DNA from 2 places in the Paenibacillus sp. CMM36 genome. Region 2 is predicted to be linked to the other one. Evidence: predicted binding sites of a transcription regulator. Region 2 holds the regulator's gene; the other holds the start of a gene.
What was found. The regulator NrdR, encoded in region 2, represses ribonucleotide reductase genes. The targets are predictions, from matches to a motif close to AACACNATATATNGTGTT.
Positions count from the first base shown of each region.

Region 1: the regulator NrdR is predicted to act here: its motif matches at 8,971-8,988, upstream of nrdI (class Ib ribonucleoside-diphosphate reductase assembly flavoprotein NrdI).

Region 1 is NZ_JBSEDY010000001.1:787,959-803,700, forward strand. It holds gene ACWA2B_RS03940 (class I SAM-dependent methyltransferase) at 1-1,677, shown strand, start outside; gene ACWA2B_RS03945 (hypothetical protein) at 1,886-2,536, shown strand; gene ACWA2B_RS03950 (VOC family protein) at 2,628-3,053, shown strand; gene ACWA2B_RS03955 (MarR family transcriptional regulator) at 3,216-3,689, shown strand; gene ACWA2B_RS03960 (MFS transporter) at 3,844-5,094, shown strand; gene nrdF (class 1b ribonucleoside-diphosphate reductase subunit beta) at 5,191-6,156, opposite strand; gene nrdE (class 1b ribonucleoside-diphosphate reductase subunit alpha) at 6,375-8,459, opposite strand; gene nrdI (class Ib ribonucleoside-diphosphate reductase assembly flavoprotein NrdI) at 8,446-8,805, opposite strand; gene ACWA2B_RS03980 (DUF2500 domain-containing protein) at 9,213-9,575, shown strand; gene ACWA2B_RS03985 (GNAT family N-acetyltransferase) at 9,615-10,175, shown strand; gene ACWA2B_RS03990 (MFS transporter) at 10,178-11,371, shown strand; gene ACWA2B_RS03995 (ABC transporter substrate-binding protein) at 11,473-13,164, opposite strand; gene ACWA2B_RS04000 (LacI family DNA-binding transcriptional regulator) at 13,445-14,512, shown strand; gene ACWA2B_RS04005 (beta-mannosidase) at 14,719-15,742, shown strand, end outside.
Region 2 is NZ_JBSEDY010000001.1:625,031-640,772, forward strand. It holds gene pnpS (two-component system histidine kinase PnpS) at 1-803, shown strand, start outside; gene ACWA2B_RS03110 (response regulator transcription factor) at 932-1,663, shown strand; gene ACWA2B_RS03115 (CBS domain-containing protein) at 1,823-2,485, shown strand; gene ACWA2B_RS03120 (methyl-accepting chemotaxis protein) at 2,482-2,946, shown strand; gene pstB (phosphate ABC transporter ATP-binding protein PstB) at 3,074-3,832, shown strand; gene phoU (phosphate signaling complex protein PhoU) at 3,872-4,531, shown strand; gene polA (DNA polymerase I) at 4,709-7,363, shown strand; gene mutM (DNA-formamidopyrimidine glycosylase) at 7,435-8,265, shown strand; gene ACWA2B_RS03145 (MntP/YtaF family protein) at 8,377-9,168, shown strand; gene coaE (dephospho-CoA kinase) at 9,180-9,776, shown strand; gene ACWA2B_RS03155 (lytic transglycosylase domain-containing protein) at 9,773-10,336, shown strand; gene ACWA2B_RS03160 (alpha/beta-type small acid-soluble spore protein) at 10,453-10,677, opposite strand; gene nrdR (transcriptional regulator NrdR) at 10,783-11,250, shown strand; tRNA gene ACWA2B_RS03170 (tRNA-Ala) at 11,380-11,455, shown strand; tRNA gene ACWA2B_RS03175 (tRNA-Lys) at 11,468-11,540, shown strand; gene ACWA2B_RS03180 (alpha/beta hydrolase family protein) at 11,698-12,702, opposite strand; gene ACWA2B_RS03185 (GNAT family N-acetyltransferase) at 12,699-13,349, opposite strand; gene ACWA2B_RS03190 (helix-turn-helix domain-containing protein) at 13,366-14,121, opposite strand; gene ACWA2B_RS03195 (radical SAM/SPASM domain-containing protein) at 14,350-15,228, shown strand; gene ACWA2B_RS03200 (hypothetical protein) at 15,463-15,642, shown strand; gene ACWA2B_RS03205 (hypothetical protein) at 15,675-15,742, shown strand, end outside.

The DNA of each region.
Region 1 (15,742 bases), 160 kb from region 2:
CAATATATACGGGGGGAAATTCCTTTTGCTGAAAATCGACTGCTGCTTGAAATTACTCGTAAGGGCTGGCTAAGCCCTGAGGAACTGGAGCTTGTTTTACGGGCCCTGAACGAGTGTATTATCGCCGGGGTGGAACCTGCATTATGGGATCAAGTACGCAGTGAAGTGGAGCAGCTGATCGGCTGGATTGCATGGGATAACGCACCTGTAGTCTGGAGTGTAAAGGAGCGACTGGAAAGATTACGGTCGGTTTCCATTCATGAAGGGGAGCCGTTCGAGCAGGCTTACACAGAACTAGAGCGGGAGTTGAATGTAGAGAAGGCGCTGGCTCCGTTGGAGAATCGGACACTTTGGTATGTAGAATCAGCTTTGCAGGATTTTTCACTTCAAGAACTGGTAAAGGTATTTTTACTCACATTAAGGGATGGCACAGGGCAGGAACAGCCTGCGACCGTTCGCCATATCAGTTTCGAATCGCTCATGAATACGATGTATTATGACTATCGTGGTGTCAAGAAAATTAACGTATATAAAAAACGAATGATAGAAAAATATTTAAGTGCACTGTCTTGGCAGGACATTTCAAAAGGAAAACGGAAGCATAATCCTCATTTGAGTGTGATCGTGGAGCATAAAGAGGAGCTGCCGAGTACTGTATTTTTTAATTTTGTATTTTCATCTGCGGCTGAGAAACTGATTGACTTTTGTATTGAGGCAGAAAAAACGCCTCTGTATGACAAAGCAGTCCTGCTGCTGTTCGATCTGTTCGGATTACGGCGCGATGCGTATGATCGCTTTCACAATGAGGAAACGTACCTTACAGATATGAACCAGACCGTAGATTACAAAAGGGTCATTTTAGATTATGTGACTGGAACCCGCATACTGGATATTGGACCCGGCGGGGGCGTACTGCTGGATCTGATCGAACAGGAAAGACCAGATGCGAAGCCATTAGGTCTTGATATTTCTGTAAATGTCATTGAGGCACTTAAACGTAAAAAGCAATTGGAGCGCCATCGTTGGGATGTCATCAAAGGGGATGCGCTTCAGTTAGAGGAATATGTGGAAACGGGGAGTATGGACACGGTCATCTTCTCTTCGATTCTTCACGAGCTCTATTCCTACATTGAACGAGATGGGATTCGGTTCAATCCACAAACAGTGGAGGCAGCTCTGCAGAGCGCCTATCGTGTGCTTGCACCCGGCGGGCGTATCATCATTCGTGACGGGATTATGACCGAACCAGTAGAGCAGCGCAGACGAATTCGATTCTTGGAGCCGGATGGAATGGAATGGCTGATACGGTATGCGCAAGATTTTGCAGGTCGCCACATTGAAATAGAGCGTGTGGGGGAGCATGAGGCTGTTTTACCAGTGAACGATGCGATGGAATTTCTCTATACCTATACATGGGGAGCGGAAGCCTATGTGCATGAAGTGCAGGAGCAGTTTGGTTATTTTACCCCGTCACAGTATGAAGAGTGTATTCGTAGCACACTTGGATCACAAGCGATTATCCGCGTGAGCCGTCATTATTTACAGGAGGGCTATGCCGAGGCGCTGTCCAGACGTGTTGAGTTCATGGATGAGCAGGGCCAGCAGGTTTCTTTGCCAGACAGCACCTGTCTGATCGTGATTGAGAAGCCGAATAATAGGGTTGGAGTTGCTGAATGATTTTTAAATTGAACAAGAGAATGCCTTCTGATTTGTGCCAAGCACGATTAGAAGGCATTTTTTAGAAAGCTATGCATTCAAATATGACCGTGCAGCGTATACAGAAGCCAAAGGACCATTCATTCGGCAGGTGGTTGAGCGGGCGAAGCTTGAAAGATATAGGTAGGGACAGATGAATTCTTAGTCGCATGAACAAAGTGGGGGAATGATGAAGAATATGATGCTTGATGCACAGCTAACGCCGAATGGTTTAAAAGACAGAATGCTACTACTGTCAGCGCTGGACATTATATTGTCTCCAGAAGATTGGTTACGCACGTATCGTATGCAGTCTGAATGGTCTGGTGATGTGTGCCTGGGTGAGGTAAACAATGGCGCTGGAGATACGATTCATATGCTATGGACGGGTGAAGGTGTGCTGCTGAAGGGGTTTGACCATGAATCCCCTGTAAGTCCTCATGCGAGAGACGAATATGAAGTCTGGCCGGGCATATATGACGGTGTGCCTGATGATATGATGGAGCTTTTGGAAGATGAAGCACTGGAGAAAGAGGACGTTACCTTTTGTATGTGGAGGGAAGCGGGAGATAAAGAGTGGCGTATGGGCAACGCGAACTTTCCTGAGGGATATGACGATGGCTCATCCTTTTTGTTGGGGAAAATTATAGTTACACCGGAGGAATATCAGGATTGGGCTGAGAGTTACTATGAGTTGCCGATTTCTCTAGGGGTGGTAAGCCAGATTTTCAACGGCGTTCCGATCACTGCACAGATGATCTCTGCGCTTCATCCACAGCGTAACGTTACGGAAGCGATAAAGGAGCTAAAGCAGCTTGGCGTTCAAGTGCATGAAAGCTAAGAATACAGATTTGTTTTTCTTGACAAGTTTTGTATATAATACAGGAGAAATGCTGGGTTAACCACCTCGAATTAAAGGAGCTGTGTTGAAGATGTCCAAACGTTTGATTCCTTACATCACGATGGATGGAAATGCAAAAGAAGCAATCGAATTTTATAAAGAGGCATTGGATGCTCAACTGCTTTTTATTCAAACCTTTGGGGAAATGCCGGAAAACCCCAATTTTCCCATTCCCGCAGAGGTCAAGGAACGTGTGGGACATGCTACCCTTAAAGTGGGTGAGACAGAGCTCATGTTTTCTGATACCTTTCCCGGGTCACCGTTTAGCCGCGGGAATCAGGTGAGCATCTGTATTACAACCGATAGTGTGGAGCAAGCTCAAAAAATGTTTAATGCTCTACAGCAGGGAGGACAGGTGGGAATGCCTTTGCAGGAAACCCATTTTAGTCCAGCTTATGGGAATGTAACAGACAAGTTTGGTGTCACTTTTCAAATGTTCACTGAGGCTCGGTCTTAAGAAATGTAAAACGGCTCGATTCCGCTACTTTAGCGATCTGGCCGTTTTTTTTTTCGTGTATGCCCTCGTGCTCAATTCAATAATTATTTTAATATTGTTGAAATAGAAACAAAAATATACTATATTGTATTGTTAATGCACCAACTGGTGGGAGGACAGGCCATGAACAAAGAAGAACAGGTCATAGTGGGTTTCAGGGACTTATTTAACAAGATGGTTTGGCTTAATAAAGATAAGATGGAAAACAGCCTTAAGGGTTATAAGCCTTCTGAAGTACATTGCATCGAATACATTGAAAGAAATGCAGATTCCAACGTGACAAAACTTGCGGAGTCCCTTTATATGACTACCGGTGCCATAAGTAAAATAACTAAGAAGCTTATAAAAAAAGGCATTATCGAAAGCTACCAGAAGCTGGATAACAAGAAAGAAGTCTATTTTAGGCTTACTGAGGAAGGGAAAGTAATCTATAACATCCATGAGGAACTGCACAAAGAGTTTCAAGAGCGGGATAAAGCCGTATTTGAGCAGGTAACCGAAGAACAATTTAACAGTATGATTAGCTTCTTGGAAAAGTATAGTAGGCATTTGGATGCAGAAATAAAAAAACAGGGTATAGATATTAAGACGGAATAAATTTGAATAATGAAAATCAAACCATAGGCAGCCGGGCTCTATTGAGAACGGGCTGCATTTTTTTGTTATTATTTTGTTGCCGAGGAAGCAAAATTGTGATACGATATTTTTGCTTCCGAGGAAGTGAAAATTAACCTTTAAGGGGAGAAATGAAGTGTTCAAATGTAGATCACACAATGAACAGAACACAGAACAAACCGTAGATAAACACGCTTTAATATTCGGCCTTATCTCTGTATTTCTTTGCGGAATAGGCTTCAGTATCATAATACCTGTCGTCCCATTCTTAGTGCAGCCTTATACAAGCAGTCCGGGAGAACAAGCTATAGTTGTTACGCTGCTGACCTCTGTTTATGCATTCTGCGTGTTTTTTGCGGCTCCCGTACTTGGAGCTTTGAGCGACAAATATGGCCGTCGTCCATTGCTCTTAGTATGCCTTTTGGGTTCCGCAATTGGGTACTTGGTTTTTGGCATAGGAGGAGCTCTATGGGTACTATTTGCTGGGCGCATCATAGAAGGGTTAACAGGCGGGAGCATAAGCACGATCTTCGCCTATTTTGCAGACATCATTCCTCCAGAAGAGAGAACCAAATACTTTGGATGGGTGAGTGCGGTTGTAGGTGTAGGCACTGTCATTGGGCCAACTCTAGGCGGATTACTTGCCAAGTTTGGTTATTCTGTACCCATGTATTTTGGAGCAATCATAACTTTATTGAACGTTGTTTATGGATTCTTTTTTATGCCTGAGAGCCTTGACAAGAAACATAGACTGAAAGAGATTACCTTTGTAAGACTGAATCCATTTACACAGCTTGCAAATCTGCTTTCCATGAAAAACTTAAATAGGTTACTTGTCTCTGCGTTCTTACTTTGGATACCCAACGGATCTTTACAGGCCGTTTTTTCACAATTTACAATGGATACTTTCAGTTGGAGGCCTGCACTAATCGGACTTATGTTTTCAATTATGGGTTTCCAAGACATCATTTCACAAGGTTTCATCATGCCCAAGCTTTTGATAAAACTTAATGATAAACAGATAGCCATTCTTGGAATGGTTTCGGAGATTATAGGTTACAGTCTTATTGCGCTATCTACTTTGTTCTCATTCTATCCTCTTTTTATCGCTGGAATGTTTATATTTGGTTTCGGTGATTCGATCTTTGGACCTTCATTCAACGGGATGCTCTCCAAGTCTGTCGATTCTAGTGAACAAGGAAGGATTCAAGGAGGTAGTCAATCTATTCAGGCTTTAGCAAGAATGATTGGGCCTATTATTGGGGGTCAAATCTATGTATCACTTGGTCATGCCGCACCCGCTTTTATGGGTATAATCCTTATAACAGCGGCAATACCAGTTTTATATAAGCGAACGCATGTAAATGAGGATTTTGCAAAATCCTGAAATATGTAAACTATCTACTTTCTTTAGGCAATAGGGTTTCAGAACTCAGGGACAAGTTCTGAAACCCTATTTGTTTACAGTTTTACGTAATTGTACTTATACGCCAAAATTAAAATCATCATCTGTCAGCGGCTCTACATTCATCGCCCGCACATAGCCGTTTCCTTTTTTAGAAAAGAAATCATGCTGCTTAGTATGGGTGCTGATGCCGTTGAATACAATGGGATTAACTTCTTCTTCTTCAAACAGTGGATCAAAGCCCAAGTTCATCATGGCCTTGTTGGCATTATAGCGCAAAAAGACTTTCACATCGTCTACGAGTCCAATAGGGGTGTAAATTTGCTCGGTGTATTGTTCCTCGTTATTATGCAAGTAGCGCAGCAAGCCTACCAGCGTCTGGTAAAGATCACGTTGTTCTTCCTCGTCCAATTCTGCATAAATCTCCTGTGCCAGTACACCTACGTACACACCGTGAATACTTTCGTCCCGTAAGATCAAATCGATAATTTCTCCACTACATGTCAGCTTGCCCTGGCCCGCCAGATAAAGAGGATAGAAGAAGCCGCTATAAAACAAATAGCTTTCTAACAGCACCGACGCAGCCATCGCGAGATAGAGGTCTTTCGGTGTGTGGATATTCATATAATATTGACGAATGGTTTCTGCTTTGGTTTGGAGATGTGGATTTTCTTCCACCCAGCGGAATACACCGTCAATTTCTTCCGTGGAAGCTAGCGTTGTAAAGATGCTACTGTACGACTTGGCATGGATTTGTTCCATCATCGCCATAAAGCTTAGTACGGCTTTGCGTTGCAGTCCGTCCACATGCTCCATAATTTGCGGCATACCTACACCGCCTTGAATGGTATCCAGCAGTGTTAATCCGCCCAGCACCTTCATGTAGGCTTCTTTTTCGATATCACTGAGGGTTACCCAGGACATTTTATCGTCAGACAACGGGATTTCATCATCCGTCCAAAATTGCATGATGTTCTGGTTCCAGAACATCAGTGTAAAATCATCGTCCGAGCGATTCCAGTTTACGGCTTGTATACCTGTCATTGTTAGCATTCTCCCTTCAGCTTGCGAGATTCCCTAGAAACACACATTGAAATAGTGCAGGCGAATCATCGTATGCTTGACATACGGAAGCTGTATCCGCGAGGGTCTTGTCCAGCCCCGTAAAGGTCTGAACCACACGCTGGATACAGCTTCTAATGCAAAGCATCCATATCTATTTAAAATCTAATTTTTATACTACAGCTTGTTACCATTTATGCTTAGATGGAGCAGGTGAGGCACTCTTCCACAGACAGCTTTTTGGTGCGTGTGTAGTATAACGATTTAAGTCCTTTGTGTGCGGCGTACAGATAGCAACGTGCTAACTGACGCGTAGTCACGTCACTGTTCACATGAAGAACGGTCGAAATTCCTTGGTCCACATGCGGCTGGATTTCTGCAATCAGATCCAGCACTTTGAATTGGTCCATTTGATAAGCGGATTTATAGAAGAACACGTTATCCTTTTGCAAATAAGGCATTGGATAGTAGGTCGTCGAATTGGCATAGGTACGGGTTTCAATCTGCTCAACAATCGGCATAACACTGGATGTTGCATTTTGAATGTACGAAATGCTGGCAGTCGGCGCAATTGCCATACGATAGGCGTGGTACAGGCCATTTTTCATCACATCTGCTTTTAATTTGTCCCAGTCCGCTGTAGTCGGAACATAGATGCCCTTGAATAACTCTTGCACACGTGCAGTTGTTGGACGATAATCTGTGTTCAGGTATCGGTCAAAATATACGCCTGTCGCATAATCCGATTCCTCAAATCCATAAAAGCTTTGTCCAGCCGCTTTCGCGATTTCCATACTCTTTTCGATGGAATGATAGTTCATCGTCATGAAGAAGGTACGGACAAAATCTTTTGCTTCATTGCTTTCATACGCAATTTTGTTCTTGGCAAGGTAGCCGTGCAGATTCATGACACCCAAACCGACGGAATGCATTTCACGGTTCGCTTTCGCAACACCTGGCGCATTAGCTACTTGGGTCATATCGCTGACCGAGGTGAGCGCAATCATACCCTCGTGAACGGATTCGCGGATTTTGCCATGCTCCATCACATTTACAATGTTCAGAGAAGCCAGATTACAGCTCACGTCCCGGCGGATGGTATCCTGTTGGCCGTAATCTGTAATTTCGGAAGTTTCCTGCAACTGGAAGATTTCCGTGCATAGGTTCGACATCTTGACTTGACCCACGTTTTTAAGAGCATGTGCCTGGTTCGCGTTACTTTTGTTCATGATATATGGATAACCAGACTCCAACTGAATCATGGCAATTTTCGTCAGCATGTCACGTGCGCTCATCGCTATTTTTTTCTTCACCCGATCGTCGGCGAGCAGCGTGTCGTACATTTCATCCAAATCCATGTCGTCCAGATGTGTTCCATAGGCTTTGAACACACTGTAAGGAGCAAATACATGCAGCGGTTCATTATCTTGAGCCAGCTTGTAAAAACGGTTTGGCACCAGCAATCCAATCGAAAGTGTCTTAAGACGTACTCTTTCGTCAGCATTGATTTTTTTGCTATCCAGAAACTCCAGCACATCCCATCCGAAAATGTTGTAATAGGCTGCCCCAGAGCCTTTACGTTGCCCCATTTGATCCGCATAAGAGAAGCCGTCTTCCATCAGCTTCAGCACAGGCATAATGCCTTTTGCTGCGCCTTCTACGCCTTTAATCGCTTCGCCGCGTGCCCGCAGCTTCGACAGGTTAACGGCAACACCGCCGCCGATTTTGGACAACTGCATGCAAGTGTTTAGCACATAGTTGATCGAGTTCAGGGAGTCGTCCATTTCGAGCAAGAAGCAGGATACCAATTCCCCACGGCGGCTTTTGCCTGCATTCAGGAACGTTGGTGTCGCTGGCTGGAGACGTTGCTCCATCATCGAGCGGGACAACAGGCGTGCCGTATCCGCGTTACCGCGTCCCAAATGCAGGGCAACCGCGGCAACCCGATCAGGGTAATGTTCCAGATAGACTTTACGGTCATTACTCTTCATTGCATAATCGGTATAAAACTTGGATGCTGCCATATAGGAAGGGAATTTAAAATTATAGCTATGAGTGATATGGAAAATATCATTAATTTCGTCAGCCGTATAGCTGTTGTAGAAATTCTCATAATAATCATTCTCAATCATATACAGCACTTGAGCGGCTGTGTCAGCAAACTTCAAACTCCGTTCCTGAACTTCCTTCATAAATTCTGCTACAGCCTCTTGGTCCTTTTCCAATTGGAAAAAGCCGTCTGTATCGCGTTTCATCAACATGTTGTTCAATTCAATATGCCGCAACTCGGCTCACCTCCTGTTTAAAACGCTCTACATCTCCGAACGTTCCAGATAATTCAAATTTACTAATCACGGGGACATTATAATGATCGGCAATCAAATCCGCACTTTTGGCAAATTTCTCACCCCAGTTACGGTTGCCGCTTGCAGCTACACCAACAAGGTTTTGAGCATTCTTTTTCAAAAAGGAAGATACCCTCTCAGGTATCTGCCCAAACCCAGTTGTATATGTAATAAGTACGTAAGGTTCTTCTATAGTCATTTGCTCCTCGATCTGAACCGCTGGAAGCTTGAGCTTGTTTATAAATCTTTTTACATTGCCGGTCTTGGAATCATATGCAATCAGCATGGTATGCAACCCCCTTAAACATTTAACGAAAAAAGAAAACGGCATTGCCTGGGATCTATTATAGATGGAATCCCTTGCTGGCTGCGCCATTTAAGATTTTTGACTCTATATTTACATGTATTTTCATACCTGTATCTTCAAGATATCGGGCATAAATACGTTTTTTACACTATATTTAGAGTACATTCTCTATTTTATATCTATATATAGTTTTGTCAATCGGTCTAGAGGGGATCAGAGGACCCAGATCGGGTAGAAGTCCAAGCGGGGTGCGGAAAAGAGCGAAAGAACTTTTTTTTCGTAAGTATGTTAAAAAAGTATTGGAGTTTTTGAGGGTGAAGATGTACGATTTGTCAATGGGCAATTGAATGGAAAATTTACATTTTACTGTAGAAAGGATGAAGTGAATGGGAAGTGATTCTATGGAAGTTCAATCGTTTAATACGATCTTTTTTATCGTATTTGGACTCATTGCTTTTGTAATGATTATGGGAATTGTCAAAACGATCGGAGCGGGCCTGTCCAATCAAGCAGCCGAACGGGTACAACGTTCATGTAAGGTTGTGGATAAACGGACGAGAGTGCGTGGGGGATCAGGCGATTTTTCAGCTTCGACCTATTATTATATCACCTTTGAGTTTGACGGGGGTGAGCGTAAGGAGCTGGAGGTGAAGGATAGGGACTTTGGTATGATTGTGATCGGGGATCGTGGGGAGCTTCATTATAAAGGTACACGTTTTCTGGAGTTTGTGAGAGTAATGGAAGCATAAAGGTGCTTAAACAAATACATAATCGGAGGGAAGATTACGATGCCGCATATCATTGGAAAACGAGTTGTATTGAGAGAATACCGTCAAGAGGATATACCAGATATCCGAAAATGGGTCAATGACCCGGAAATCACACGTGGTTTAAGCGACGTGTTTATCTATCCGCATTCACAGGTGAATAGTGAATCTTTTGTACAGATGATGATTGACGGCAACCCCGAGATCAAAGGTTTTGTCATTGCGCATAAAGACACCCTGGATTATATCGGACAATTGGACTTATTTAAAATCAACTGGGTGAATCGGCATGCCACCCTTGGAATTGTGATCGGGCGTGACGGTGATCTGGGCAAAGGTTATGGACGGGAAGCGATCCGGCTGTTACAAAAATTTGCATTTCATACGCTGAACCTACATCGACTGGAGCTGGAGGTCTATGCGTTCAATGAACGTGCACACCGTTGCTATTTGGCCAGCGGCTTCAAGGAGGAAGGGCGGCTGCGGGAAAAGCTATTCAGGGAAGGGCGATACTATGACATTATTCAGATGGGGATTTTGCGAAGTGAATATGAGGCTGCACAGCAATCGACGGAATCCTGAGAGTGCAACCTCATAAGCTATATTACTCCGTCAGCTTTCTTCAATTTTTTATGAGTGAAATCACGGGGACTACGCTCATCCTTTTTTTATTAGCTAAAGGACTTTCTTTGCAGAGTGCGAACTTCTTACTGGTTGTATTCTTTATAAGTATTTTTCTGTTTGAGATACCTACTGGGGCTATTGCAGACAAGTATGGAAGAAAAATCTCTGTTATTTTGGGACTTTGTTGTTTTCTAGCCTATAGTGTATTGTTCGTTTCGACAGATCATATCGGGGTGCTTGTGTTTGCACAAGTCTTTGGAGGTCTGGCTATATGTTTACAATCAGGTTCGTTGGAATCATGGGTTGTGGAAAATAGTGATAAGCCCATGGAAGTTCTTTTTACAACCTCTAACAGTATACAGTACATTTCGGGATTTATTTGTGGTCTGTTGGGGGCCTTCCTCGCAACTTTTAACTATTCACTTCCATGGGCGGCTAGTATTTTATCTATTATTGTATGCATTTTTCTATGTTTCTTTTATATGGATGAGGAGAATGTTGCACATCGAAAGACGTCTACTACTCGTATTAAAACGATTATCAGAGAAAGTGTCCGTATCGGTTTTGAAAATAAGTTTATCTGGATTGTGTTTATGATTGGCTTATTTATCAGCTTTTCGAACTCGGCGGGGAATACATTCCAACAGCCACGTCTGGTTGGCCTTTCTGAACAAGGGATTTGGATTATGGGGTTTATCAAGGCAGGGTATTCACTATGTATGACTTTGGGAAGTTACCTGGTTCGAAAGCTAGGCGCACGATTCAGTGATGTACATATACTCATGTATGCCTGCGGCATGATTGGGATATGGCTCATTTTAGCCGGTGCATTCAACACATTTTATCCTGTACTGCTTACCTTTTTGATCTATGAAATTGGGCGCGGCATGTACCCGGTTGCGAAACAAATTTTTCTGAACAAAAGAATCTCTAATGAGTATCGTTCTACACTACTATCTCTGGATTCTGCGATTTCACAATTAGGCATGTGCATAGGTTTAATCGTGACAGGGACCATCAGTCGTAATTTTACGGATTTGTCTTCCGATCAAACACCTATTCAAATATCTTGGGTGATGTGTGGCGGGATTGCGTTGATTCCTATCATTTTATTGTTTTACGTCAATCGTGTATCAGGGAAAAGTAATTCTTGAAAAGAAAAAGAAACCAAACAGAATATGTAATAATAGTTAATGTAGAAGGGCTGAACAGCATGGTCTGTCAGCCCTGTAATATTTCATTAAAAAGGCAAACCCTATTTTTCGCCGTACCACAGTTTCAGCCGATTTTGAATTAGGCCAGTGTAGATTTCTTCAGCCTTTGGCACACCCGCCTGATCCAGCTCTTGGAGCATGCGGTCATACACAGCGTCGAACTGATCTGGCTTGGCGAGTACGGCCTCAGGAATGCGTTTGCGTACAATGTCCTGCGACTTTTGATAAATAACATTGTAATTCGTATTGGTCGGAACAGGCATGTTGTAGGCAGCCCCCCACTCTTTTACCGGAAAATCTTTTTCGTTCGGGAACAGGTCTTTCCACGTATGGGCTTTGTATGCCTGAAGGGACTCTTTTTCGGCTTGACTATAATTTTCGGTAATCATCTCCGGATAATTGGTTGTGTAATAGTTGCCAGAGGGGTCTTTCACGCTATCGCCATAATGTGGCCCCCATATCCAGTACAAACCGATACCTGACTCTCTGCTAAAAGAAGCGTTATCGGTGTTCTTACGTTGTTGCACATCCGCTGGAATGACTCGTTTGCCGTTCTCTTTGTTGTAATGCTGGCCTTCAATTCCCCAATTGCGTAAAATTTGTCCTTCGTCGGAGGCCAGAAAATCCAGAAACTTGATAGCCCGCACCGGATTTTCACATGAGGTTGTAATTCCGATCCCGGATGCGGTATCGAAGCCAATGGGCTGAAGGGAATGATCCTCGTATTTCTCATTTAAAGTGACTGGAAAATGGGCGTAAGTGAATTCATCCTTACCTGCTGCCTTGAGCGCATTTTCGGCATCTTGATAGTTCCATTCCTGATCAATGAGTCCGATGACACGGCCTGCGGCAATTTTGGACTTGTACTGATCACTTTTTTGCACAAAAGTATCCTTATCCAACAGTCCTTCATTGTACATATGGTTCAACCAACGGAAATATTCACGTTCTTCTGGGCGCTTGTAGTGAAGAATGGCTTTGTGTGTTTTAGGATCAATATAATATTCGCCATCGTCGGGTCCACCTGTAGCAGTAACAGCCGGGTTTGTCACTGTAATTTGAATTTTCCAGTCCTCGGCATCGAGTGATAGGGGGATGGTTCGCTGTCCATTGGTGGTTGGATATTTGGCGACATAATCTTTAAGTGCTTTTTCAAAATCTTGAACGGTGCGGATTTTAGGGTATCCGAGCTTCTTAAGTGCCTGGTGCTGGATTTCGAAGCCGGCTTGTGCATCAAACGCAATGTGATCCACACCCAGATTGGTCGGGATCGTGTAGATGGCTGGATCTTCACTACTATATTTAATACGATTAAAATAGTCTCCATACACTTTCTTAATGTTAGGGCCGTATTTGTCAATGAGGTCGGTTAAGTCAATGAGTGCCCCGGCATCGACTAACTTGCCAATGTCTGATTTAGGGTACACGAGATCTGGATATTCTCCGCTCGCTGCCATTAAAGCAAACTTTTCCTCGCCTCGACCATTGACAGCATGTTCGGCATTTAGCGTAACGCCCGTTTTCTTGATAATTTCCTGTCCGACAGCATCCTTCATGTTGTTCCAGTTAGAGCTGGAATCACCGCCAAAGAAAGTAAATGTAATGGGACTGGTGTCATTAGGATCTTCCTTTTCTGCCTTACCGTCTGTTCCATTCGCACAGCCCGTTGTAACGAGCAGCAGCAAAGACAGGAGTAGAATAGAGCTCTGTCGTACCGACCTGTTCATGAACATTTGCAAATCCCCCTTAATAAGTATGATTTACACAATGTAAGTGCTTTCAATAGTAAATTGTAGGAAATAAAGAACCTCACGTCAAGTCATTTATAATTGTTTGTTATGCAGTTTGTTTTTTTATTAAGCAAACATATTTTAATGAAAAGTGTGGATTTGTGTAAATCCATCGTTTGATGATCTAAAACAAAGTATGCTACGATGGTACCAGTTTATAGGCATACCTGTATATTTAGAAGACTAAGGTAGAAAAAGATTTCGAATAGGGTTGGGTGAGGAGATGCGTGGAAAAGTAACATTACAGGAAATTGCGGATGCGGCGGGTGTTTCAAAGTTTGCTGTTTCGCGTGCACTGTCAGGCAAACCCGGTGTAAGTGAAGAGACGAGGGCGCTGCTGGTTAAGCTTGCTGCCCAGATGGGCTATTTTCGCAGTCATCCCAAAATGACTGGGATAGAGCCTCGGGACACAGATGCCAGAGAATGGTCGGGTACGGTGCTGGTGTTATTTCCAAATATTCGGCACCAGAACAGGGAATCCAGGTACTGGGGACCTGTATTTGAAGGGATTTCCGAGCGTCTGAACCGTAAGGGGATGGATATGATCACGTTAACGGAGCCCTCGACTGAGGATATGTTTTCTCTACTGAACCCGGAGGCGATTAAAGGGATTATCACAGTAGGGACAATTTCAACTTCGTTGTTGCTAAACATTTATCGGATGGGTATTCCGGTCGTCATGGTAGATCATTGGGATTCTGCATTTTTAAGTGATACGGTGTTTACAGATAATCGCACATGCATGAGTGAATTAATGAAGGATTTGCTGTGTAGGGGCTATACCCGCTTTCAGTTTGTGGGTCATATTGATGACGCTCACAGTTTCTACGAACGCTGGGAAGCTTGTCGTTCTACACTGGAAATGAGCGGAGTAGAATTGCGACAAAATAAAGCCCTTCTTCACGGAGGAGCGCAGGCGCTTGCTGAGGAAATGGACAAGTTGTCTGAGGACAAACTGCCTGAGGTTTTTGTATGTGCTAATGATGTGACTGCTGCGCAGGTCGTGGATGTGCTGAAAGAAAAGGGGATTGACGTTCCGAGGCGTTGCGGAGTGACCGGGTTTGACGATACGAATGAACAAATGCCAATTTATGCCACGGTGAGAGTGGATAAGGAATTGCTGGGAATGCGTGCAGTGGACCAATTGTTGTGGCGCATAACGAACCCGAACTCGCCTGTCGAGAAAAAGTTGCTACATGCTGAGCTATTCATACGGGAAGTTCATGCACCCCGGATCAGTCGGGAAAATGATGACCGTGAGCGTCCCATCAGCACAATCACATATAGTTAATGTCCAGATACGTGTGTGACACCATACATCGTGAAGACAAAGGAGGTCGCTTTTAGCCTGTTTGGGGCAGAGGGCGACTTTCATTTTGTATTTTGTCACTTGTTCCAAAAAAAACAATTGACTACTTTGTTAGCTTAATGTTATTTTTGTTATGTTACTGACGAATCCAGATGTTCCCAATCATGCTTATAGGGAGGCTTGTGACGATGGTTAATGTGATAGGGTTGGATGGCTGGAGGTTTAGAGAAGCACAAAGTGATGAGTGGCTCAGCGCGAAAGTGCCGGGTTGTGTGCATACCGATCTTTTACGACATGGCAAAATTCCTGATCCGTTTATGGGTATGAACGAGATGGAGGTACAGTGGATTGATAAGCAGGATTGGATATATGAAGCCCATTTTGAGATAAATGCAGATCAGCTTCAATGTCAATGTGTAGAGTTGGTGTTGGAAGGTCTGGACACATACGCGGATGTAAAAGTGAATGATCAATCTGTCTTGTCAGCCAATAATATGTTTCGAGTATGGAGACGGGATGTGAAGGCATTGGTTCAGCAAGGGGAAAATCGGCTAGAAATCAGTTTTCGTTCTCCGATTGCTGAAGATGTACCCAAGCTGGAAAGCTTAGGTTATGGACTCCCTGCACCCAATGATCAGTCCGAAATAGGTGGTTTGTCCGATAAAAAGGTAAGCGTTTTCGCACGTAAAGCTCCTTACCACTATGGTTGGGATTGGGGACCGAGGCTGGTGACGAGCGGTATCTGGAGAGAGGTTCGGATCGAGGCTTGGTCCGGTCTGATCGTGAGAGACTTGTTTATTCGACAGGACGAAGTGAGTTCGGCAGGGGCTAAACTCATGGCAGTGGTAGAGATCGAAAATGCAGATGAGATTAGAGATGCCGAGTTGCGTATTTCTGCTGACGGCAAAGTGTGGTCCAAGCCAGTTCGGCTGCTGAAGGGGAAGCAGACAGTGGAGCTGGAGCTGGAGATGAAGAAGCCGAAGCTGTGGTGGTGCCGTGGACTGGGGGAGCCGCATCTATATACGTTTGTGGCCGAATTAGTGGAACAAGAACAAGGAGCTGTAATCGCGGAAAAATCAGTAAAAACGGGACTGCGTTCCATCCGTCTTGTACGGGAACGGGATGCAGCAGGAGAGAGCTTTTATTTTGAGCTGAACGGAATTCCGGTGTTTGCAAAAGGGGCTAACCATATTCCGAATGACAGCTTTGTCA
Region 2 (15,742 bases):
TCGTGTTGCTGGACGGTGTTCCGATGTATGAGGATGAGGGCGGATACCGGGGGATGCTGTTCCTTTTACAGGATATTACGGCTATTCGACGGTTGGAAAATATGCGGAGCGAATTTGTGGCTAACGTTTCTCATGAGCTAAAAACGCCGATTGCCGCAGTCAAGGGTTTTGCCGAGACGTTGCTCGGTGGCGGGGTTAAAGATGAGGAGACGGCCCGTTCATTTTTGCAAATTATATATGATGAAAGCGAACGATTGAATCGGTTGATCGGTGACATTCTGGAGCTATCCAAAATCGAGTCCAAGCGTTCCCCTCTGGAATGCTCGCCGGTGCACGTTTCGTCGTTCATAGAATCATTGCTGGAAAAACTGAACAATGTAGCTGCCAAAAAAAGAATTTCATTACACATGGATATCCCGGATGAGCTGTTTATGGAGGCAGATGAAGATAAGCTTCAGCAGATTTTTCTGAACCTTTTGTCTAATGGCATCAACTATACACTTGATGGTGGCAAGGTAAAGATTAAGGTTCTAACGATACAGCGGGATAATGACACCGAAAAGGTCGTATTTACAGTCAGTGATACAGGTATTGGAATTCCGAAGAAGGACCTGCCACGTATCTTTGAGCGCTTTTACAGGGTGGACAAAGGTCGCTCGCGCAACTCTGGCGGAACGGGGCTGGGATTGTCGATCGTCAAGCACTTGGTCGATTTGCATCATGGCACCCTTTCGGTGGAAAGTGAGCTTGGATTGGGTACCACATTTACAGTTGAATTACCGCTATTGCAACAGGAAGAATGAACTAGAACATTTTTTACATTCTGTTAACAATGCCGTGATAAAATAAACGGGTGTCGCATGAGTATGGAAAAAGTTTCAGGATTTTGACCAATGCGCCTTTAACAGGTAAACAGGAGATGAAGTTATTTATGGGACAACGCTTGCTGGTTATTGAGGATGAACCAACGCTTGCCAGATTGCTATCCTACAATTTGATACAAGAAGGCTTCGAAGTGGATACGGAGGATCATGGCAGTGCCGGGTTTGAGAAAGCCTCCAGAGAGTCCTACGATTTGATCCTGCTGGATTTGATGCTGCCGGGAATGAACGGGCTGGACATTCTGAGCAGACTTCGCCATCAGGGGCTGACGACGCCTATTATTATCTTAACGGCCAAAAACGGTGAAGCCGAGGTTGTCCAAGGGCTGAAGTCGGGTGCGGATGATTACATCACGAAGCCTTTTGGCGTTTCTGAGCTGTTGGCCCGCGTGACGGCTGTGCTGCGAAGAACTTCCGGTGGGGATGAAGGAGTGTTGTCTGATCAGAAAGATAGCTCCAAAATTCAATTGGGCGAGCTGGAGATTTACCCTGAAAAATATGAAGTCATTCTTGGAGGTCAGTCCATCAGCTTAAGACCAAAGGAATTTGAGGTGCTTCTTTATTTGTCCCGCAAGCCGGGTGTGGTATTAACCCGAGATGATCTGATGAATGCTGTTTGGGGTTTTGACTACATTGGCGGGCAACGGACCGTAGATGTACACGTCAGTTCCTTACGTAAAAAGCTGGAGCTAGATCCCGACTCGGTTCATATTGATTCAATCCGTGGAGTGGGGTACAAGCTGGTTGTAAATAAAAAAAGAAGCGCTTCTCATTTATTATAAATGAGGAGCGTTTTTCTTTATTCAGGGCAGTGTCCGGGGACCTTTGTGTCCATTTTGTGATTTTACATTTCATTAACAAAACTAGTCGCTAGAATCAACAAATGACCGATATGATGTTTCCGTCACTCCAAGTAGTTAAAAAAAGGGGACTTCAGAACGATGATAACGGAACCAAAGACCCAGCCGAATTCCACTGCCGTGATTGAACGTGAAGCATACAAGTCGATTACTACCTATGTGCCATGCCGGGAGGTTCCGATCATTGGTACGGATATGTCTTGTAAAGAACTGTTAGCCCTTATGAAAACACAGGAAGATATTCCTTGTGTCATTGTTGTGGATAAAAATGATCTTCCATTGGGCATTATTATGAGAGATGCGTACAATCGCCATTTTACGGGCAGATTTGCTGCGGCGTTGTTCTATGACAAGCCTGCGGCCCTATTTGCCGACCCCGATACATTAATTGTGGATCTGAAAAGCCAGGCATCGGACATTGTGGAACTGGCGATGCTGCGCGAAGATCAGCGTTTTTACGATTGTGTGTTGATTAAGGAAGGAACACGGTTACTCGGTGTACTCACGATTCGTGATATCCTGTCCGTCGTGCAGCGAATGCAAAGAGAAGCGGACGAAGAGCGGGGAGATGTGATTCGGCATAGCTATGACGGAGTCCAGCGTATTCAGCTGACTGTGCTGGATGCAGCTAAAGAGGCCGATGACAGTGTGCGGCTAACCCGCTCAATGAGTGAATTATCCCGTCGTGGCAAAGTAGAACTGGAGGATGTTTTGCTCTCTATCGTGCGGTTACGGAGCAAATGAAACGCCAGCATGAGCAAATGACGGCGTTGACGCAATCGCTGAATGACATTGCGGGCATGGCCTCATCCATTCGTGCATTGGCAGATCACAGCGGACTGCTGGCGATCAACGCGTCCATTGAAGCGGCGCATGCTGGCGAACACGGGCGAGGCTTCCAGATTGTGTCTCAGGAGGTGCGGAATATGTCACTCCAGACGAAAGCTTTTTCCACGCAGATTACAGGCTTACTCACCCATATCGAGCAAATGCTGCGTGACACCGCTGAACTGACGGATACGAGTATGCAGCAGATTCATACAGGTTCTCAATATATTTCTGCCGGAACACAAACTTTTGCCAAACTACTGCAGGCCGTCGATGAAATTGAAGCCAAAAACAGCGAAATGTCCCGTTCCGCAGAGGAAGCAGCTTTAAATGCAGCCGAAATTGCGCAGGAGCTTGAGCTCATGCTAAGTTCTTGATCATTTTACATACCGTTAACAAATCCACCACACTAAATTTACACACAGCTTATATAATCTTCATATTGTGCAAATCAGGTGCAATGCTTGAGGATCATAACTGCAACACGAAGGAGATCATAAATCCATGAATGATTCCGTAATCCGGATTGATAAGCTGAATTTATATTATGAGAAATTTCACGCGCTGAAACATATAAACCTCGATATTCCTGAAAAAACGGTAACTGCCTTTATCGGCCCGTCCGGCTGCGGCAAATCGACCCTGCTGCGTACGCTAAACCGGATGAATGACATGATACCGGGAACACGTATTGAAGGCACCGTGAGTATCGCAGGTCAGGATATATACGGCGATACTATGGAAGTAGAAACTCTGCGGAAGCAGGTGGGAATGGTTTTTCAACAGCCTAACCCGTTTCCCAAATCGATTTATGATAACGTGGCTTACGGCCCGCGTCTGCATGGAGTTCGGCAAAAGGACAAGTTGGACGAATTGGTCGAGCAAAGCCTGCGGCAGGCGGCACTCTGGGAAGAGGTCAAGGACTTTTTGAAGCGTTCAGCTCTGAGCTTGTCCGGTGGACAACAGCAGCGGTTGTGCATTGCCCGGGCGCTTGCTGTACAACCAGATATTTTGCTTATGGACGAGGCGACATCTGCGCTGGATCCGATCTCCACGATGAAAATTGAAGAACTGGTTCAGGAATTGCGAGACACGTATACCATTGTCATGGTGACGCATAACATGCATCAGGCAGCGCGTGTGTCTGGTAGAACTGCGTTCTTTTTGAATGGTGTTGTGGTGGAAGCGGCGGACACACAGACGATGTTTTCCACGCCGCAAGATTCACGTACGGAAGATTATATTTCAGGGCGATTTGGCTAAAGCCTACCAGATGAATATGCCAGAAGGGGTGACTTCGAAATGATACGTAGAAAAGGTTTTGATGAAGGGTTAGACGAACTGAGAGCCGTACTGCGCGAAATGGGTGCACACGTTTCGAAGGCGCTCGATCAGGCCATTGAATGTTTGCAGACCAAAAATACAGAATTGGCTCAGCAGGTGGTCAAAAATGATGCATCCCTCAATACGCTGGAAGAGAATATTCTCGATATGGGTTCCAAGCTCATTATTACCCAGCAGCCGGTAGCGAAGGATTTGCGCCGAATCATTGTTGCATTTAAAATTTCCAGTGATCTGGAACGAATGGGCGATTTGGCACTTGATATTGCCAAGGTGACCCTTCGTCTGGAAGGGCAGCAGATCATTAAGCCGCTGGTGGATATTCCGCACATGGCTTCCATTGTTAAAGAAATGATAGATGATGCGATCAAATCCTATTTGGATGAAAACACAGATCTGGCCTACAAAATGGCCAAAGAGGATGATCGTGTGGATTCCATGTATAGCCACATGATCAGCGATCTGTACGCCTTTATGGTAGAAAAGCCGGCAGAGGCTTCACAAGCTATGCTGCAGTTGCTTGTAGGACGATACATTGAACGAATTGGTGACCATGCTACGAATATCGGTGAAAGCACTGTATATCTCGTGACAGGGGAGAGACCAGATTTGAACCAGTAGAGCTTTCAGGTATATAGCGGTTGTTTCTGACCCAGACTTGTCTTTGAGCAAAAGGCAAATTTGGTTAGGAAGCAGCCGTTTTTTTCTGAAAAAGGAGTCTTGTATGTTAAGATAGGAAGAGGAATGCGTAAAACGTAAGAACGTTACGAATGCATTGATGAACTTGCGAGGTGCTAAATGGATAAACTCATGCTTATAGATGGTAACAGTATCATTTACCGGGCGTTTTTTGCTATGCCACCGTTAACGAATTCGAGCGGGCAACAGACGAACGCGGTATACGGATTTACGACGATGTTATTGCGGCTCTTAGAGGAGCACAAACCAACACATATGCTGGTTGCCTTCGATGCCGGTAAAATAACGTTTCGCCATAAGGGATACGAGGATTACAAAGGTGGACGGGAGAAAACCCCGCCAGAGCTGTCCCAGCAATTTCCGTTGCTGAAAGAGCTATTGACCGCTTTCGGCATTGCCCAGTTTGAATTGGATGGCTATGAGGCGGACGATATTATAGGGACCCTGTCCAAGACAGCGGACGAAGCCGGCTTCAATGTGCTGGTCGTGACCGGGGACAAGGATATGCTTCAATTGGCTTCAGACCATGTCACAGTCGGCTTGACTCGCAAAGGGGTTACTGAGGTGGAGACGTATGGACCTGAGCAAATTCAGGAACGATATGGGCTGAAGCCGCTGCAAATTATTGATCTTAAGGGCCTGATGGGCGATACGTCGGACAATATTCCTGGTATTCCCGGCGTGGGTGAAAAAACAGCGCTCAAGCTGCTGCATCAATACGGTTCAGTCGAAGAAGTGCTGGCGCACACGAATGAGCTGAAGGGTAAAATGAAAGAACGCGTTGAGACACATGCTGACGATGCGCGAATGAGCAAAGATTTGGCGACCATTTATCGGGACGTAACGTTGGACAAGCAGCTGGAAGATGTGGCCTTCGGCGGGCTGCAAGCAGAAACAGCCGGGCCAGCTCTGGCGAAGCTGGAGTTCAAGTCCTTGCTGGAACGTTTATCTTTTTCAGGTGAGGTTGGCAGTACTGGGGTAGACGTAGAGGAAGCCGCGGCTGACGTAACAGTGCTGGATGAGCAGCGGATTAGCGAATTGGTAGAAGTGTTGGATCATGTGGATGTGCTGCATGTTGAGACGCATGGCGATAATCCGCATCATGCTGACATCGTAGGTCTGATATTTGCCGCAACGGGACAGCAGTTTTTTATGACACTGGATGTACTGCAAAGCGATACAGCTACACCTATTCGCGAATGGCTTGCTGACCCTGAACGCAAAAAACGCGGTCATGATCTGCATCGTACGGATTTGGCTTTACACTGGCATGGAATTGAGTTTGCAGGTGCCGAGTTTGATGTGCAATTGGCAGGATACTTGCTGGACCCAACTGATGCAAACCAGACATTGAGCGGATTGGCAGCCAAATATGGCTTGTCTTCGATCCGTCCTGACGAAGAAGTGTTCGGCAAAGGAGCTAAATATAAAGTTCCTGACGTGGATGTACTGTCTGATCATGTGGCGCGTAAGGCAGCGGTGATTGAAGCTTTGGTGCCTGTGCAGCAGGCTGAGTTGGAGAAAACGGAAATGCACAAGCTGTTTCATGAGCTGGAGATGCCGTTGTCCCGCATTTTGGCGGATATGGAGAAGCAGGGCATTTTGGTGAACGTAGAAGAACTGCGTGCTTTGGGTAAAGAATTTGAAGCCCAGATCGCAACGTTGGTGAACGAGATCTACAGCATTGCCGGAGTAGAGTTCAATCTGAATTCGCCTAAGCAGTTGGGTGAGATTTTGTTTGATAAACTGGGTTTACCTGTCATTAAAAAGACGAAAACGGGGTACTCGACCGATGCGGAGGTACTGGAAAAGCTGGCCCCCTATCATGATATTGTACAAAACATTTTGCAGTACCGTACCATTGCCAAACTCCAATCGACGTATGTTGAAGGATTGCTTAAAGAAATTTCGGAGAAAACGGGTAAGGTGCATACGTATTTCCGGCAGACGGTTGCAGCAACTGGACGCTTGAGTAGTCAATTTCCGAATTTGCAAAACATTCCGATTCGTCTTGAAGAAGGTCGCAAAATCCGCAAAGTATTTGTTCCGTCCGAACCGGGCTGGTCTATTTTGGCGGCAGACTACTCACAGATTGAGCTGCGGGTGCTGGCTGATATTTCGGATGATGAACGTTTGAAGGAAGCCTTTGTCCACGATATGGACATTCACACCAAGACCGCATCCGATGTGTTCGGTGTAGCAGCGGAAGATGTGGACTCCAATATGCGGCGTTCTGCGAAGGCAGTCAACTTTGGGATTGTCTACGGGATCAGTGATTATGGTCTGTCACAAAATTTGAATATTACGCGGAAGGAAGCGGCTCGCTTTATCGACCAGTATTTTGATGTGTTCCAAGGCGTTCGCCGTTACATGGATGATATTGTGAAGGATGCGAAGCGGGACGGCTACGTAAAAACGCTGTTGGAACGCAGACGCTATTTGCCGGAGATTAACGCCAGCAATTTCAACCTGCGTTCATTCGCCGAGCGTACAGCGATGAATACGCCGATTCAAGGCACCGCAGCCGATATTATCAAGTTGGCGATGGTACAGATGGATAAAGCGCTACGTGAACGTAATCTTCGTAGCAGAATGCTGCTCCAAGTACATGATGAGCTTGTATTCGAGGTTCCGCCTGAGGAAATGGAAACGATGAAAGAGCTTGTCCCGGCTACCATGGAAGCTGCATTAAAGCTGGCTGTGCCGCTCAAAGCCGAAGTAAGCTATGGCAGCAATTGGTATGAGGCCAAATAAGATATTTCAATGAGTAGATAGTCCCAATTTGACGCTGCTTCCGTTATAATATAGGGTGAGGTGAAGACATCATGCCGGAATTACCGGAAGTAGAAACCATTAAACGAACGCTAAACGAGCTTATCGTTGATAAACATATAGATCATGTCACTGTGAATCTGCCGCGGATCATTCAACGGCCCGATGATATCCACGCTTTTGCCATGGAATTGGCTGATCACCGGATTACAGGGGTGGAGAGACGCGGAAAGTTTCTGCGGATTTTGCTGGACGGGCTGGTGCTGGTCTCCCATCTTCGAATGGAAGGGCGATATGGATTATATTCACAACATGATCCTGTGGAAAAGCATACCCATGTCATCTTTCATTTTAAAGATGGTACGGAGCTGCGTTATCAGGATGTGCGCCAGTTTGGCACGATGCACTTATTTCCAGCAGGACAGGATTTGCTGGAAAAGCCGCTGAACAAACTTGGCCTGGAACCGATGGACGAGGCCTTTACACCAGAAATGCTGCGTGCCGCTGTTGGAACTCGTTCGACTTCGATCAAGGCAGCGCTGTTAAACCAGTCATATGTGGTGGGCATCGGGAATATCTATGTAGATGAATCGTTGTTTAAGGCGGGGATTCATCCAGCACAGCCAGCCAAAAGCCTAACGGATAGCCAATTTCATGTCTTGCATGAGGCGATTGTCTCCACGCTAGGTGCGTCCATTCAGGTTGGAGGCTCGTCCATTAAATCGTTCGTGAATGGACAGGGCAAAGCGGGCGACTTCCAGCATCAATTGCAAATCTATGGACGTAACGCGAAGCCTTGCATCAACTGTGGTACATTGATCGAAAAATCTGTTGTAGCCGGACGGGGCACACATCATTGTCCGGTCTGCCAGCCTCTGCGCTAAACAGGCGCAGTCACCCCAAGCCCATCCCTCTCATATATTGTTCCAAGTACCAATACTGCGGAGGATTTCGGTTGTTATAAGACCCTGCCTTCGCAATGGGAGGGAATTGGAGTGGCTAATCATTGGGGAGCCCTGCTGTTACTGGCATTTGCGCTAAGTTTGGACAGTTTCGGAGTCGGTGTTACATATGGTCTGCGCAAAATGAAAATTCCACTGTTGTCGATTGCTATCATCTCCGTATGTTCAGGTTTGGTGATCGGCATATCCATGCAATTGGGCGCATTACTATCTCGTGTCCTGTCTCCTGTATATACGACCGTTTTCGGTGCTGTCATCCTGATCTGTATTGGCTGTTACTCTTTGATTCAAGCTCTGCACCGCAAAGAGGATTTGCCAGAGGATTCAGTGGAGCCCTCTCGGGGTCTGCTTCTTACAAAACAGACTGATCCAGCGAGCAGATCTGTTCTTGGGGAGAAGGAGGGTATGGAGAATGCTGATACCGAGTCTTTCCCCAGCTCAAGAAAAGATCTGTCGGCAGAAGCTTCTGTGGAGCAGCAGGAACGAACAGTATTTTCTCTGGAGTTTCGCAAATGGGGGCTTGTTATTCGGATTCTTCGAAGCCCGTCTGCTGCGGATATGGACCGTTCCGGCAGTATATCTGCTACCGAAGCGGTTTGGCTGGGTATTGCATTATCGGTCGATGCGTTCGGAGCGGGACTCGGGGCAGCTATGCTTGGTTTTCAGCCACTGTCTACTGCGCTGGCTATTACGTTATTCAGTGGAACATTTTTGATTGCAGGGATGAAGGCAGGCTTTTTTCTATCAGCATTTCGATTTATGAAGGCGCTGGGTGTATTGCCGGCATTATTACTGATTATGATGGGCATATTGAAGCTGTTATGAGGTGAAAGAGCATGAATATCGGATTAACCGGAGGTATTGCTACCGGAAAAAGCACCGTGTCGGCTCTTTTGGTCGCCAAAGGTGCGCTGCTGATCGACGCAGATGCCATTGCCCGGGAAGTGATGCTTCCGGGGCATCCGGTGTTGGCGGCGGTCATACAGCATTTTGGACAAGCTATAGTGAACAGTGACGGAACTCTGCATCGCAAAAAGCTGGGAGAGATTGTATTCGGAGACCCTGCCCAGCGGCAGGCACTTAACGATATTACACATCCTGCTATTCGTGAGGAAATGCGTATGCGCATGGAAGCATTCGAACGGGAACAGCCGAACAAGCTTGTTTTGGCAGATATTCCGTTACTGTACGAGTCGGGGCTTGAGAGCTTGTACGAGGAAATTATGGTTGTGTACGTACCACGTGATATTCAGCTCCAGCGTCTGGTGCTCAGAGACGGTCTGACGGAGGAGCAAGCTGGACTTCGGCTGTCCGCACAAATGGATATTGAGCAAAAGAAAAGCTTAGCCGATATCGTTATTGATAATAGCGGAACACAGACTGAGACGAAGCGACAAATTGATCAATTTTGGCAGCGGAAGGGACTTGCATGAATATTTTGCGAAAGAAAAGAGTCCTGCTCATTTTGTTTGTCGGGTTTGTCCTGATTCTATTCCTTAATTCAAATTGGATGTCTTGGTTCTATCCAATTCAATATAAGGATGAGATTCGGCAGTATTCACAGACGTATGAAGTAGACCCATTTTTGGTGGCGTCTATTATCCGTGTAGAAACCAATTTTAAAACCAGTAAGCAGTCACATAAGGGGGCGCTAGGGCTGATGCAGATTATGCCGAATACGGCAAATTGGATTATGGACAGCGCCCAGATTCAAAAGGTTCCGCTGGACAGTGTCAAGCACGAGCCTGGCACCAATATTGAGCTGGGAACCTGGTATTTGCATAACCTATCCATAAAGTTTCAGGATAATCCTGTAGCAATCGTAGCTGCTTACAATGCAGGGCCGGGTAAAGTTCAAGAGTGGCTGGATAAGGGAGTGTGGGATGGAAAAGAAGAGTCCATCAAGCAAATCCCTTTTGGTGAAACACGACATTATGTACAGCGGGTCATTTATTACTACAGGCAATACACGAAAATTTATAATGATTTTTAAATCCAAGTTAATGACATGATGAGCTTTTCGCTTTAAAATGAAAAAAGCGTTGGACAGGCTGTTTTTACCAGCCCATCCAGACACTTTTTCTTGTTATTTTTGCATTATTACCGCGATTATTGGTATTGACCTGCCAATTGTTGTTCGGCGATCGTTACGAGGCGTTTTGTGATGTAGCCCCCGATCGAACCGTTCTCATAGGAAGTCATATTACCTTGGTATCCATCTTGAGGAATGCTGATACCCAACTCTTGAGCGATTTCAAATTTCATTTGCTCCAGAGCGCCGGAGGATCTGCTGACTACCAGATTGTTGGAGTTGCCATTGTTTCCTTGTGCCATTGTTGTTCACCTCCTCGCGATATGGTAAACATATTATGATCTGTTTTGACAAAATTATTACTAAAAGTCTTCGGGAATTTATTGGAAAAAGAAAGTGGTGAGATTATGAAATGTCCGTATTGTGCCTACAATGGCACGAAAGTGCTGGATTCGCGACCTGCGAATGATAACAAGTCCATCCGTCGCCGCCGTGAATGTGAGCAGTGTGCCAGGCGTTTTACCACCTTTGAAATGGTGGAGGAAACCCCTCTCATGGTCATCAAAAAAGACGGCAGCCGTGAAGAGTTTAGTCGTGATAAAATGCTGCGCGGTCTCATTCGAGCCTGCGAGAAGCGTCCAGTATCCGTCGAGCAACTGGATATGATCGTATCCCAGGTGGAGAATGCTATCCGCAACACAGCAGCCACAGAAGTGGATAGCCAGCAGATTGGTGAGCTGGTCATGGAACAGCTCTACCCAGTGGATGAAGTCGCCTACGTACGTTTTGCGTCCGTCTATCGTCAGTTTAAAGACATCAATATGTTTATGAAGGAACTGAAAACACTGTTATCTAAAGATACAGCCAGCGACTGATCGCTGACTGTATCTTTTCTGGGCCATGAAGGGAGAAAATTATATTTTTTTATAAAAGTATTGACACAGGGTTAAATATTTTATATGATATAGAAGTCGCTTGAAACGTTGATAAAACTTGCTTATGATGGGGCCTTAGCTCAGCTGGGAGAGCGCATCGCTGGCAGCGATGAGGTCAGGGGTTCGATCCCCCTAGGCTCCACCAAACTTTTATTATGGACTCTTAGCTCAGTTGGTAGAGCAGTTGACTCTTAATCAATTGGTCCAGGGTTCGAGTCCCTGAGAGTCCATCCTTTTAGAAAAACGGCAGAGATGCCGTTTTTTTGTTGTTTATAGATCTATTCCCAGTCTAACCGAGAACAGTTATGAGTTGAATGAGCGCGTAACTGAATGCACAGAAAACAGATCCTAGCATATTCAAAAGAAGTTTGGAAAAAACATCATTGTTTAACGCTCACTTACATAATTGGCAAGGATTTCGAGATACTCGTCATTCACCAATTTTCTTGGGGCGAATACGGCTGTTAAAAAAGTTAGAGATTTTGAACGCGCGATTTTTTCATCCATCATGGAGTGGTCGGCTTCAGGTAAATGAATCACGGACAGTAGCTCTGCGGGGATTTTCTGGTGATAGACTCGCTCGGTATCCTTTACATCAACATTAATATCTTTTCCAGCCAGAACCAAGAGTACAGGAGAATGGAAGTGACTTAATTCTTCGGTGGAATCAGACAGAAAATTTTTGCGTATAAAGCTCCATCTTTCTTTGGAAATCATATCGTCAGGATCGGCTATGCTTAGATATTCTTCATAAGAAGCCTGTCTTTTCAGTAACTGTAGAATCTCTTGATCGTAGTTCAATGTCTTTTGAATTTCTTGCGGAGTAACTCCTTCTCGCTCCAGTTCTTTTCTGGTATTAAATTGTCCTTGGGAAATCCAGTTCACGGCAGGCGATACAAGGATGCTGAATGCAATATCATGCTCCTCTTTAACGATCTTCGGAATGACCCATCCTGCTTGACTGGCTCCCCATAGGCCGATTTTTTGCTTATCAATCATAGGTAAGCTTCTTGCCCAGTCTATTGCATATCGGATCTCCTGTGCGCGGTCCTCCATGCTTTGGGCGAGCCAATTGCCAGGAGCGCTGTTAATACCGGGCTTATTCAGTGACAAGGAGGCATAACCCTTGGAAGCGAACTTTTCCCACAGTGGTTTGTATCCATCATCATAGGTGTCATTAATAGGACCATCCCCATGGACAAAAATAACCAATCCAATTTTTCCCGAGTAGTTTTTAGGCAAAGTTAATGTACCTGTTAACAGCCCTTTAGGTGTCGTGATTTGTATTTTTTCTTCTGTCATCTTGTAGGAATTTTGATATAGAACAATGAGTACCAAGGCAACAGCCAGAGCTGCCGCAATACCAAAAGTAAGCTTGAGTGTTTTTTTCAATGATGCTCTCTCCTCGAATGCAGGTTCTCTTGCCAACTCATCAGATGCCATACAGGCTCCTTGAACCAAAAATGCCGTAACCCATTATATTTGGATTGTTTTACTTCAAACGCCAGTTGGTGATACAAACGGATAGCCCCTTGGTTCTTATGCGCTACGTGAAGCGTCAATGCATGAAAACCAGATTCAACCGAAAATTGCTGTGCGAAAGCTACAAGATGGCGTCCTATTCCCTGATTACGATGACTTGAACGAATCGCCAAATGATCAATGTAACACTCATTTGCAGCAGGGGTATACTCTAGCGCATGCATACCTGCCAAAAATTTAAATACATTGAAACAACCAAACTGCTTTAGGAGCGGAGTCAAAGAAATGGGGTTTGTTTCAGGAAGTGAAGAGTAGGAGGGTTTCCATTTAAGGGAAAGAACACCGATAACTTCTTCGTTTTCTTTGGCTACAAATTGTTTCATAGATGTAGAATAAGGATTTTGAACCCAAACCTGCATTAACAACTGCTGTGTAGCTTGATCCTCTAGTGTAACAAGAGATTGGAATTGTGCTTTAAACGATTCGACTAAAAGACTGCAAACAGCTTCATGGTCTTGTTTCTGGTATGCAACAATGTCAAAAGATTTTGCACTCATGTAACACCTCCAAGATTTATTCTACTTTGACTTGAATTTCATATTGTAGCTTGTTGTTGTCGAACATCGAAAGATAAGATTTTTCTACTAGAATGATCTTGCTTTGGCAGTTATATTGGTGATGAGCTACATATCGTTCCATTTGTTTGATCTCATAATCAATCTCAGGTTCTTCAATGACGGAAAGATGCTTATAAAGATAGTTGCCTTCTTCCAGAATATAGTCAGCCACATCCGCCGTTTCATAACACAGCTTCAACTGTCCAGCATCAGGCAAGTAATGCATGTCATTTTCAAATAATCGAGGTGGGGCAGGGCGGTGTTCAAATAGGTTTCCGGCAGTGAACTCTTGACCATTCTCTAATGCAAACCATAGCTTTAAATGACGGGGACCTAATCGTTTGACTTGATACTCATCGCCCTGCTGGGTCCGATTATTATATTCTTCTAACACTTTGTGAATAAACTGTTCATGCATCTTTAAGTTAGCTATTTCAGCTTGTACTTTTTGCAACGAATGCTCTAAAAGCTGGTTATAATCATCGGCAGCATAGGAAGTCATACATTCTTGAATCTGACCGACAGGGACATTTAATTTACGTAGTAATAAAATATGCGATAGCTGATAAATCTCATGAAGCCCGTACATCCGATATTGATTTTCTTCAGTATGTGATGGATAGAGGATTCCCTTTTCTTCAAAATATCGCAGTTGATGTACAGATACATTCATAAGCTGAGCAAGCTGGCTGATCGTAATGTGTTCTTTCAATGAGAGGACTCCTTACTGATATTTGAATAACTCCACTATAAACCTTAGGTCAGACCTAGGGTCAATAGAAAATATCAAACAAATCTTGGATAGGCGTAGGTGTCGAGCATTTGATGCCCACACCAAGGGGGAGACTGGAGAGTTTACCTGTCGGTAATAACCCGTTATAATCATAAGATTAGTGAGCATAAACAAGATGCTCAGGATGAAGGTTAGAATGGGGAAATCATGTTGAAAACTTTTAAAAAGGTATACATTGAGATAACGAGCATTTGCAATCTCGCATGCAGCTTTTGTCCTCAAACACAGCGTGTCAAAAAATTTATTGATCCGGAAGTTTTTCGAAATGTGCTTGATCAGGTCAAACCACATACAGATTATATCTATTTGCATGTAAAAGGAGAGCCGTTGCTCCATCCGAAAATTGATCTTTTACTGGAAAGTGCTCATGAGAAAGGCTTAAAGGTCAATATTACCACTAATGGTACCTTGCTGCCGAAGACCGAACATAAGCTGCTTGGGCAACCAGCGCTGCGTCAGATGAACTTCTCTCTCCATAGTTTTGACGGACATGAAGGCTCCGTGGATCGAGAAGGATATTTGGGTAATATCTTCACGTTTGTAAGAGAAGCGGTGAAACACAATGTCATTATTTCGTTCCGTCTCTGGAACTTGACTGAAGATAATTTGACTAATGTGCAGCGTCAGCGCAACCGGGAAACACTTGAACGACTGGAGCAAGAGTTTGGACTGGACTATCGGATTGAGGAAAAGGTGATACCGGGTAGTGGGGTCAAAATTGCACCAAACGTTTATTTGAATCAGGACCACGAATTTGAATGGCCGAGCCTCAGTGCCCCGGAAGATGACGGAAAAGGCTTTTGCCATGCACTCCGTAGCCAAGCAGCGATATTGGTGGATGGAACGGTGGTCCCTTGCTGTCTGGATGGAGAAGGTGTCATTAATTTAGGTAACGTGCATGAGCAATCTTTTTCCGACATTGTGGAAGGGGAGCGTGCAAATCGTCTGTACTTCGGGTTCTCCAAAAGAGAAGCGGTAGAAGAGTTATGCCGAAAATGCGGGTACCGCAAACGATTTGGAACATAGTCATACAGGTAGAGCTTTAATCGACAGTAGAATGAATCGCAAGAAAGATAGCCCTTTTGCAGGGCTTTTTTACTTATATTTTGATATATACATAATTAATGGTTTTAAACTGTTCAGAGGAAGTTGGATATATTCGATTGCTTGTGAGAATGATTATCAATTATAATAAATTTAATTCTGATAGGACGGAATAAGAATTGAAGGAACGGTTTGGATGGGGGCTGAGCGGTAGTAATGAAGTTGAACGATCACATTTTGCTGTGGAATCATGTTTTTATACAGGTGGTGGATGTTCGTCATAGGAAGATCGAAAAAGGAGAGGAGCTTCGAGCCTATCGACTTCCTGCCAGTGCGTTCTTATATGCCGTGCGTGGAAGCGCACGGGTACGGTTGGATACAGTATTCACAGGATAGAGCGTTTCCATGTACTGCATGGCGGAAAAGGAATGTGCCTGAGTATCCTGGCGGAGGATGTGCTTGAATATTACATCATTTTGTACAGGGCGACGTTGGC